One region of the Thermasporomyces composti genome, then DNA from elsewhere that is predicted to be linked to it. Evidence: predicted binding sites of a transcription regulator. Region 1 holds the regulator's gene; each other region holds the start of a gene.
The links. The regulator HrcA, encoded in region 1, represses chaperone genes, less so after heat shock. The targets are predictions, from matches to a motif close to TTGGCACTCGNNNNNNNCGAGTGCCAA.
Positions count from the first base shown of each region.

Region 2: the regulator HrcA is predicted to act here: its motif matches at 2,035-2,061, upstream of groL (chaperonin GroEL).
Region 3: the regulator HrcA is predicted to act here: its motif matches at 2,128-2,154, upstream of groES (co-chaperone GroES).

Region 1 covers NZ_QTUC01000001.1:3,695,650-3,699,297, forward strand. Annotated here, with positions in the region: gene DFJ64_RS16070 (DUF3097 domain-containing protein) at 1-684, opposite strand, end outside; gene DFJ64_RS16075 (MBL fold metallo-hydrolase) at 811-1,716, opposite strand; gene hrcA (heat-inducible transcriptional repressor HrcA) at 1,918-2,940, shown strand; gene dnaJ (molecular chaperone DnaJ) at 2,993-3,648, shown strand, end outside.
Region 2 covers NZ_QTUC01000001.1:1,491,018-1,494,665, reverse strand. Annotated here, with positions in the region: gene DFJ64_RS06525 (cold-shock protein) at 271-471, shown strand; partial or broken gene DFJ64_RS06520 (phytanoyl-CoA dioxygenase family protein) at 624-1,046, opposite strand; gene DFJ64_RS20080 (FAD-dependent oxidoreductase) at 1,603-1,974, shown strand; gene groL (chaperonin GroEL) at 2,205-3,648, shown strand, end outside.
Region 3 covers NZ_QTUC01000001.1:3,214,192-3,217,839, forward strand. Annotated here, with positions in the region: gene DFJ64_RS13960 (glycoside hydrolase family 3 protein) at 1-137, shown strand, start outside; gene DFJ64_RS13970 (Rid family detoxifying hydrolase) at 217-597, opposite strand; gene DFJ64_RS13975 (THUMP-like domain-containing protein) at 681-2,012, opposite strand; gene groES (co-chaperone GroES) at 2,312-2,608, shown strand; gene groL (chaperonin GroEL) at 2,761-3,648, shown strand, end outside.

The DNA of each region.
Region 1 (3,648 bases):
GTGCTCCGACCGTGGGATGTCAGGCCAGCGGTCGAGGCCGAGCCGCTGCGGCCGGACCGCCTGCCAGATGTCGACGAAGGGGTGCCCCACGACGAGCACGTGCTCGCCGTAGGGGCCTCGCGCCACCTCCTCGGCGATCCGGCTCTCCTTGCTCCCGGGCACGAGGTGGTCGACGAGGACACCGAGCCGGCGGTGCGCCGTGGGTTGGAAGTCCCGGACGATGGCGGCGAGGTCGTCGACTCCGGCGAGGTACTCGACCACGACGCCCTCGAGGCGCAGGTCGTCGCCCCAAACCTTCTCGATCAGCTCGGCATCGTGCCGACCTTCGACGAAGATGCGGCTCGGACGAGCCACGCGCGCCCGTGCGCCTTCGACCGCGAGGGAACCGGACGCGGTCCGACGGGGTGTGGCGCTGGCCGCGCGCCGCGCCGGTCGCCGGATGGCGACTGGACGGCCTTCGAACAGGAAACCCGGCCCGAAGGGGTAGCTGCGTCGGGCTCCGAAGCGGTCCTCGAGCACCACGAGGTCACGCTCGATCGCTACGACCGCGCCGCAGAAGCCGGTGACGGGGTCCTCCAGCACCATGTCCAGCTCGACGGTGAGGTCGACGGTGCGCCCACGGGCTGGGGCGCGCCAGTCGGTGGCGAGCACGTCGCGACCGTAGCGATCAAAGGACGCGGCCATGGTGGGGCAGGGTACCGGTCGACGGAGGGCTCGTTCGTGACGCTGGCTGGCGTGTCGGTGTCGGCGAGGTCACGGGCGTCGCTCGATCCACGGTCGGGTCGCTCGGCGTGTGGGCCGGAACGGCTCTCACGAGTGGTCGTCTCGGGGCAGCAGCGGGAGGGAGGTCCGACCACCGGGCTGGACCGGCCGGGTGGCCGTGGGTCCTCCGGACTCGGCGAGGTGGGCGTAGCCGCGGCGTACCGCTTCCTCGAGGACCTGCCGGGGGTACGGCCACTCGGCGGCGTCCCACACCCGGTCGAGGGGAACCCCTTCGGCGGCGAGGCGACGGATGGTCTGGGCGACGAGGTGGATGTCGTCACGCTGGTTCGCCACGAAGCCCCGGTCGACGACCGCGCCGTGCCCGGGGACGACGGCCGTACGGGGGGTGAGCAGGCCAGCCACGACGTCCAGCGTGGTCGGCCACTCCAAGGGATACGAGTCGTCGCCGTACGCCGGTGGTCCGGACTCCTCGACCAGGTCGCCGACGTAGACCACGTCGGCGTCGGGAACCCGCACGACCACGTCGCCGTCGGTGTGGCCGCGTCCCGGATGGATGAGCTCGACCACACGATCGCCGAGGTCGATCGTGGCGACGGAGACGAACGTCCGGGTGGGTGGGCGCAGCGTCAGCTCAGCCATGTCGCGGGCCCACTCTGGCGAGCGCCTGGCCAGGTCCGCGCGAACCTCGTCCGCGCGCGCGGCGAGCGTCTCCGGCACCGTCTCGTGGCCGTAGATGACGGCGTCGGCGAACCGCGCGTTGCCGAAGCAGTGGTCGAAGTGCCAGTGGGTGTCGACCACCCACCGCACGGGCGCGCGGGACAGCCTCCGCAGGTCGGCGAGCAGCTCATCGGCCTCTCGCAAGCTCGCGCGGGTGTCGATGACGAGGAGGCCGTGGGACCCCACGACGACGCCGACCGACACGTCGAAGGAGGAGTACCGCCGCACGTAGCAGCCGCGGCCGATTTCGGACCAACCGGACGTGTCCGCGCTCATGTCCCACAGCATGGCATCCGCGCCCGCGCGCGATCTCGGCTGTTCGCCGTAGACTGGCACTCGGGTCAGGGGAGTGCTAGAGCACTGTGGTCGCCTGCCCGCAGAGTCGCGGTCGTTGGAACGTGCGTCGTCTCGTTTGGCGGGTGTGCCGAGCGGGCGAGTACTGGCGACCGCACGAACGCGAGGAGGTGCGAGCGGTCCATGCTCGATCAGAGGAAGCTGGCTGTTCTCCGCGCCATCGTCGAGGACTACGTGCGCACCGAGGAGCCGGTGGGTTCCAAGGCGCTCGTCGACCGGCACAACCTGGGTGTCTCCTCGGCTACTGTCCGTAATGACATGGCGGCGCTGGAGGAGGAGGGTTACATCCAGCAGCCCCACACGAGCGCGGGTCGGATCCCCACCGACAAGGGGTACCGGCTGTTCGTGGACAAGCTGACGAGCATCAAGCCCTTGTCGCCTGCCGAGCGTCGTGCCATCTCGACGTTCCTCGACGGCGCGGTCGACCTCGACGACGTCGTCAACCGCACCGTTCGCCTGCTCGCCCAGCTCACCCGCCAGGTCGCGGTGGTGCAGTACCCCACCCTCACCCGGTCGAAGGTCCGGCACGTCGAGCTGGTGACGCTCTCGTCCACTCGGCTGTTGCTCGTCCTCATCACCAGCACGGGCAGGGTCGAGCAGCGGGTCGTGGACGTGAAGACGACGTTGCGCGACGACCTGTTGAGCGACATCCGCAAGCGCCTCAACGAGAAGGTCGTCGGCAAGAAGCTCTCCGAGGTCAGCTCGCTGGTCGCCGACTTGCCGGACTCCTTCGACGTGGAAGACCGACCCTACGTCGCGACGATCCTGGCGACCTTCCTGGAGACCGTCGTCGAGCGCCCCGACGAGCGGATCGCGGTCGGCGGGACGGCGAACCTCATCCCGCCGGGCCAGGAGTTCCACTTCTCGATCCGTCCGGTCCTCGAGGCCCTCGAGGAGCAGGTCGTCCTGCTCCGACTGCTGGGGGAGGCGAACGGGTCGTCACGGGAAGTCACCGTCCGGATCGGCAGCGAGAACCCCTACGCGGAGCTGTCGTCGGCCTCGGTGGTGGCGAGTGGATATGGTCCTGGTGACGAGACCGTCGCCAACCTCGGTGTCGTCGGACCCACACGCATGGACTATCCCGGCACGATGGGTGCGGTTCGGGCCGTCGCCCGCTATGTCAGCCGAATCCTCGCGAGTGAGTGACACATAGGCGAGTGACCGAGGACAACTCCCAGTGCACGAGGCCACCCACAGCATGAGCCAGGACTACTACGAGCTCCTCGGCGTCGACCGTGACGCGTCGCCGGAGGAGATCAAGCGTGCGTACCGCCGCTTGGCGCGAACGCTGCACCCCGACGTCAATCCCGACCCGGAGACGCAGGAACGCTTCAAGGAGATCACGCGCGCCTACGAGGTGCTGTCGGACCCCAAGAAGCGGGAGATCTACGACCTCGGCGGCGACCCCCTGTCGGCCTCCGGGCGTGGCGGTGCGAGCACCGGCTTCGGGTCCGGCTTCTCGTTCACCGACATCATGGACGCGTTCTTCGGCACCACGACGACGCGGGGACCTCGACCCCGCAAGCGTCGGGGCCAGGACGCGCTCCTGCGGCTGTCGGTGGAGCTCGCGGAGGCGGTCTTCGGCGCGGTCAAGGAAATCCAGGTCGACACGGCGGTCGTGTGCTCGACCTGCTCCGGTGCCGGGACGGCGCCGGGCACCACTCCCGTGACGTGCACGGTGTGCGACGGCCGGGGTGAGGTGAGCTCGGTCCAGCGGTCGTTCCTCGGTCAGGTTATGACGACCAGGCCGTGTCCCCGCTGCCAGGGCTACGGGACCGTGATCCCCAGTCCGTGCCCGGAGTGCGCGGGCGAGGGGCGCGTCCTGTCCCGCCGCACGCTCGCGGTGCGCATCCC
Region 2 (3,648 bases), 2.2 Mb from region 1:
GCGGGTCGTGTTCTCCTGGGACGGTCGGCCGACCCGAAATCGGCCAATCGCCCTGATCTGGTCCGAATCGAGGGCGAAGACCTCCCCAGCCGCGGCGGGTTCGGCTATGGTCGGCCTTGGTCGGCATGATCATGCGTTTGTCGCCTGACCGACAGCGGTAGGAACACGCGGATCGATCGCAACACCTCCCCTTGGGGACGGGTGCGGTAGGACGACCCAGGCCCGCGCCGGGCGGGTCTGTCACCCGAAAGGGGCCTTGAGGGAGAGGTCATGACGCAGGGCACTGTCAAGTGGTTCAACGCCGAGAAGGGCTACGGCTTCATCGCTGTCGAGGGCGGCAGCGACGTGTTCGTCCACTGGTCCAAGATCAAGATGGACGGCTACAAGACCCTCTCCGACGGCCAGCTCGTCGAGTTCGAGGCGGTGGAGGGACCCAAGGGTCTCGAGGCGCACGACGTGCGCCCGCTCTAGCTCGGCCTGGCGCGGGGCGTTCGGCGTCGTCTACTGACCGGCAACCGTGTCCGACTGGGGTCCGTACGAGGGTCACGTCTCGTGCGGACCCCAGTCCGTTCGTGGCCGCGCTCCCGCGCCCACGACCGTCGCGACGAGCCCGGTGAGCCAACTCACCGGGGAGGTGCCGTCGTGCGGTTCAAGCAGAAGCGGTCCGTTCCGCTCACCACGACGCAGGCGTGCCCGGGGAAGAGTGGTGGAGCGTCCTGGTCGAGCAGCGCGACGAACGGCACCGTGTAGCGCGCTGACAAGCCCATTCGGCGCTTCGACGAGGTGTTCTTGTGGGAATGGTGCAGGAGCCGTTCGTTGAAGAGGAAGAACTCCCCGGGGCGCAGGATCATGTCGACGGCGGCATCGGAGTTGACGTAGGCGGGATCGGCTTCCTCGCCGAACGCCATGTCGGCGCGCGCTGGCACGTGCGGCACCACCGCGCGATGGGAGCCGGGGATGACCTGGACACAGGAGTTCTCCGTGGTGACCTCGTCGATCGCCATCCAGATCGAGATGTTCAGCGGCGGCTCGATGGGCCAGAAGTTGACGTCCTGGTGTCAAGGAAGGCTCTTCTTCTCGAAGACCGATCCGTGGAGCAACTCTGACTTGCCGACGCTGTTCTCCCATGGTGTGTCACGGGTCGGTTGGGAAGGAGTGCAGGTCGTCTTCGAGCGAACCCGTATTACCGAAAGACTGATCCGGACGGTCGACAGCTGCCGTGCATCGACCGGGTCGTCTACACCGTCAACCCCGATCTCGTGGTCATCCTCACCCAGGTCATGTCCGGTGAGACGACTTCCAGCTTCGTCCCAGCAACACGTTGCAGAACAAGCCGGTGCTCGCGCGACGACAGGACGAGGGCGACCTCAGGTTCGCGAAGGCTACGCCTTCCAACATGAACACGATGGTCTTGTCGCTAAACCTGACGCACCGGGACCCGGTGCCGCGGCAGATCATTCGCAGCAAGGACTTTCGGGTTGGCCTGTCACACGCGATCAACCGGCAGGAGATCAGTGATGTCGCGTATCAACGGCGGGGTGAGCCGTGCCAGCACGCCCTTCCGGCTTCGCCCCGACGGCAAGAGGCTGAGCTTCACCAGCGATCCTGGGGAAGCGGGAGTACCGAGGGTTCGCGGGTGACGACACGCTGACCCAGCATGACGTGCTCGGTCGGACGTTCTTCCCCGACCGGATCGGGCTCGGCGGTGGGTCGATCGACCCGGCTCGGCATGGTCCTGTCGGCCGACCCCGAGCTCGGTCTTGTGACGTTCCTCGTCGACGCTGGCGGACGCGGAGATGGTCCTCGACGTGCACCGGGCGGTGCGACCAAACGTACCAAGTGGTACAGCGCGGCGGTTCGTCACCGCCACGGCTGCCGGGAGCGGGGCGCCGCTCGGGTGGCTCACCGCGGTTGCCAGCCACAACCTGCCGGGGTCCTGGAAGCGGGCCAGACCCATGTGCGACGAGTGCCTGACCGGTCACGTCGAGCTGTGGGGGTGGCGGTCGACGCTGCTCGGGCGTGAGCTCCCGTCAGCTTGCACTCTCCCCAGTCGAGTGCTAAACACGTCCTTAGCACTCGAAGGTCGCGAGTGACAGTGCGCTGCAGGTTGGTTCGACGAGGCCCCCGATGTGGTGGGGGCCGTCCGTCGCGGGCGTCGGGCCGGCCACACGACATCCACCCGACTTGGGGGAGGATCCAGCTAGATGCCCAAGATCATCTCGTTCAACGAGGATGCCCGGCGCGGCCTCGAGCGGGGTATGAACGCCCTCGCCGACGCCGTGAAGGTGACTCTTGGTCCCAAGGGTCGCAACGTCGTCCTCGAGAAGAAGTGGGGGGCGCCGACGATCACCAACGACGGTGTCTCCATCGCCAAGGAGATCGAGCTCGAGGACCCGTGGGAGAAGATCGGGGCCGAGCTCGTCAAGGAAGTCGCCAAGAAGACGGACGACGTGGCCGGTGACGGCACCACCACCGCGACCGTGCTCGCGCAGGCGCTGGTCCGCGAGGGCCTGCGCAACGTCGCGGCCGGGGCCAACCCGATGGGCCTGAAGCGCGGTATCGACACCGCCGTGGAGCGAGTGGCCGAGCAGCTCGCGCAGGCCGCCAAGGACGTCGAGACCAAGGAGCAGATCGCGTCGGTCGCGGCGATCTCCGCGGGTGGCGACACCAGCGTCGGCGAGATCATCGCCGAGGCGATGGACAAGGTCGGCAAGGAAGGCGTCATCACCGTCGAGGAGAGCAACACCTTCGGTCTGGAGCTCGAGCTCACCGAGGGTATGCGCTTCGACAAGGGCTACATCTCGGCCTACTTCGCTACCGACATGGAGCGGATGGAGGCCGTCCTCGAGGACCCGTTCATCCTCGTCGCCAACCAGAAGATCTCGGCGGTCAAGGACCTCCTGCCGATCCTCGAGAAGGTCATGCAGGCCGGCAAGCCGCTGCTGATCATCGCCGAGGACGTCGAGGGTGAGGCGCTCGCCACCCTGGTCGTCAACAAGGTGCGCGGCACGTTCAAGTCGGTGGCCGTGAAGGCGCCGGGCTTCGGTGACCGCCGCAAGGCGATGCTCGGTGACATCGCCATCCTCACCGGTGGCCAGGTCATCTCCGAGGAGATCGGCCTCAAGCTCGAGAACGCCACCCTCGACCTGCTCGGCAAGGCCCGCAAGGTCGTCGTCACCAAGGACGAGACCACGATCATCGAGGGCGCTGGCGACCCCGAGCAGATCCAGGGCCGGGTCAACCAGATCCGGGCGGAGATCGAGCGCAGCGACTCCGACTACGACCGCGAGAAGCTGCAGGAGCGTCTGGCCAAGCTCGCCGGTGGTGTCGCGGTCATCAAGGTCGGCGCGGCCACCGAGGTCGAGCTGAAGGAGCGCAAGCACCGCATCGAGGACTCCGTCCGCGCGGCGAAGGCCTCGGTCGAGGAGGGTGTCGTCCCCGGTGGTGGCGTCGCCCTCGTCCAGGCCGGCGCGAAGGCGTTCGACAAGCTCGAGCTGGAGGGCGACGAGCAGACCGGCGCCAACATCGTCAAGGTGGCGCTGGAGGCCCCGCTCAAGCAGATCGCGATCAACGCCGGTCTGGAGGGCGGAGTCGTCGCCGAGAAGGTCCGCAACCTGCCGGAGGGCCACGGCCTCAACGCCGCGACCG
Region 3 (3,648 bases), 480 kb from region 1:
CCGCCCGCATCGCGCTCTACGGGAGGACACCTGAGGCATTCCGCGCCCTCGTCGACGTGCTCACCGGTCGGGCCCGCGGTGAGGGCCGGCTGCCGGTGCCTGTCGACGGGGTACGCCCCCACGCCGGATGCGCGTGACCGGCCGGTGCCCGACGCGCCCGCGTGCGTGTGTCCCGGCGGGCTCGGAGCAGGCCCGCGGGCGCGCCGGGCGCTGCCGTCAGGACCGCAGGGCCGCCACGACGTCGATCTCGACGAGAATGCCGTTGAGGGTGGAGCCGACCGTGGTCCGCACGGGGTAGGGCTTCTCCAAGAAGGACTCGTACACCCGGTTGAACTCCGCGAAGTCGTTCATGTCCGCCAGGTGCACGGTGGCCTTCACGACGTCGGCGAACGTCAGCCCCCGCTCGGCCAGGACCGCCGCGATGTTGCGCATCACCTGCGCGGTCTGCTCGGCGATACCGCCCTCGACGACCTTGCCGGTGCTGGGGTCGATGGGGCCGAAGCCGGCTGTGTAGAGGAAGCCGTTGGCGACGATGCCCTGCGAGTACGCGCCGGCGGGCGCGGGGGCCTTGTCGGTTCGAACTTCTTGCCGGGCCATGGGCCGCTCCTTCCAGGGCTGTCGTGTACGTCGCTACGCCGAGGAGACCCTAGCGGCCCGGTTCACTGGCCCGGTCCGACGGCTCAGTGCGCTGTCTCGCTCGTGGACACGGGTTCGACGACGAGGACGACGCCACGTCGCTGCGTGCGGGTGGCGACAAGTGTCACGTGGTGGGGTCCGCGCGCACCGAGCCGCTTCCGGAACGCCTCGGGATCGAGGTCGAGGCCACGCGTCTTGACCGTCACCGTCCCGGCTTCGCGCTGACGCAGGGCCCTCCGCACGGCCTTGATGTCGTACGGCAGGACCTCCTGGATCCGGTACGCCCGGGCGAGCGTCGTGTGCCTCAGCTCGGTGGAGGTGAGATAGGCGATTCTCGGGTGGAGCAGTGCGCCATCGATCCGGGCCGCGAGCCCGGTGACGAGTCGGGAGCGAATGACGGCGTTGTCAGGCTCGTAGAGGTACGCCAGCGGATCCGAGACCGGCGCTGACCCCGGATCGTCGGCGTCGGTCAGCGTCGTCACGGACGTCTCGTCCGACAGAACCGTCGCCCGACGGCGCACTCCGACGGGTCGCCGGAAGGCCCCCGACCACAGGGCCACCTCCTTGACCTCGCCGCGGTAGCTGATCCACTCCGCTTCCACGTGGTCGGCGATGAGCTCGTGCGGAAGGGTCGGTGCCGTCTTGACACAGGCGGTGCCGCGCAGCAGCTCCTCGACGAACCACCAGGGCGGGGAGTAGTCGGCGGGGTTGACGGCGCGACCGCGGGCGGACCGGCGAGCCGGGTCCGCCACCGCGCCCGCGTAGCCGGAGCGGTCGAAGGTCGTCGCGTCGCCCAGCTCCACACGCGCTCGGTCGGTCAGGTCGCACGCGGCGAGGTTGGCGCGCGCGATCTCGACGGTGAGCGGGTCCTGGTCGACCCCGGTGACCGAGAGACCGGAGCGTGCCAGGGCGAGAAGGTCGCCGCCCACGCCGCAGCACAGGTCGACCACCCGGGCGGCGTGCGGCACGTCCGCGTCCGTGCCGGACTGGAGGGCTTCTGCGGCCGCGTCCACGCCGGCCTCAACCGTGTCGCTCTCAACCGTGTCGCTCTCAACCGTGTCGCCGTCATCCGTGTCGCTCGCCCGCAACGCGGCCATGATCCGACTCGCCCGATACGTCGCGACCGGTGCCGGGGTGGCTTGCTCGAGGCCCTCCCGAGTGAAGAAGAGCCGATCGGCCTCCTCTCCGAACTTCGCCCGAGCCTGTCGACGCAGGGCCACCTGGGTCAGCGCGGCCGCGACCAGGTCGCCGGGGTACGACCGGCGCAAGCGGGAGGCGAGGTCGACAGCCGAGCGCTCGTCGTAGGCGGCTGCGGCCTGGGCGAGGAGGTCCTGGCCGGTGGGCGTGAGCAACTGGCGGAACAGCTCACGGTCCACCGCTCCCCACCCTCCTCTGCGAGACCCTCCACCGCGAGGCGTCGCGGGTCCGTTCGGCCCTGCCGCGCCAGAGCGAGCGCGCCCGCCGTGGCCCCGACACCCCGCCCCCGGCTCTTTGGCACTCAGGTTGACCGAGTGCTAAGAAACCTCCTAGATTCGTCGTTGGCACTCTCGACCTTACGGTGCCAACGCACACAGCCCGCGACGAGGCGGCCGGCACCCGCGACGACGGCTCGCCCGAGTCGCGCCACAGGTACAGCACAACACCCGTGACATCCCGTGAAGGGGGAGGTCAACAAGTGTCGGTCACCATCAAGCCGCTCGAGGACCGCATCGTCGTCAAGCCTCTCGAGGCCGAGGAAACGACCGCGTCCGGGCTCGTGATCCCCGACACCGCGAAGGAGAAGCCCCAGGAGGGTGAGGTTCTCGCGGTGGGTCCGGGTCGTATCGACGACAACGGCAACCGTGTCCCGCTCGACGTCAAGGTCGGCGACAAGGTCATCTACAGCAAGTACGGCGGCACCGAGGTGAAGTACGCCGGTGAGGAGTACCTCATCCTGTCCGCCCGCGACGTCCTCGCCGTCGTCGAGAAGTAGCGAGAGTCCGTTCGACCTTCAAGGAGCGTCGGTCGTTCCATCGCTCTCGGTCGGCACGACCAGCAAGCAGACGTTGACCTGACGACTGGCATCGCCCCGGCGGCCACGACCCGTCGCGGGCGCCGGGGCGCTGTCGTGGAAGGACACACCAAATGCCGAAGATTCTGGAGTTCGACGAGAACGCGCGGCGCGCCTTGGAGCGCGGTGTCGACGCTCTCGCGGACACGGTCAAGGTGACGTTGGGGCCCAAGGGCCGCAACGTCGTGATCGACAAGAAGTGGGGCGCGCCGACGATCACCAACGACGGCGTGACGGTGGCCCGTGAGGTGGAGCTGGAGCACCCGTTCGAGAACCTCGGTGCCCAGCTGGTGAAGGAAGTCGCCACCAAGACCAACGACATCGCCGGTGACGGCACGACGACGGCCACGGTCCTGGCGCAGGCGATGGTTCACGCTGGCCTGAAGGCGGTCGCCGCGGGCGCGAACCCGATGGCCCTGAAGCGGGGCATCGACAAGGCGGTCGAGGCCATCAACGCCCGCCTGCTGGAGCAGGCGAAGGAGGTCGCCACCAAGGACGACATCGCCCACGTGGCGACGATCTCGGCCCAAGACCGCAAGATCGGTGAGCTGATCGCCGAGGCCTTCGACAAGGTCGGCAAGGACGGTGTGATCACCGTCGAGGAGTCGAACACCCTCGGGACCGAGCTGGAGTTCACCGAGGGCATGCAGTTCGACAAGGGCTTCATCTCGCCGAACTTCGTGACCGACCCCGAGCGCCAGGAAGCCGTCCTGGACGACCCCTACATCCTGCTCCACCAGGGCAAGATCTCGGCGATGGCCGACCTGCTCCCGCTGCTGGAGAAGGTCGTGCAGTCGGGCAAGCCGCTGGTGATCATCGCCGAGGACGTCGAGGGTGAGGCGCTGGCGACCCTCGTCGTCAACAAGATTCGCGGTGTCTTCTCCTCGGTCGCCGTCAAGGCGCCCGGCTTCGGTGACCGTCGCAAGGCCATGCTCGAGGACATGGCCATCCTCACCGGTGGC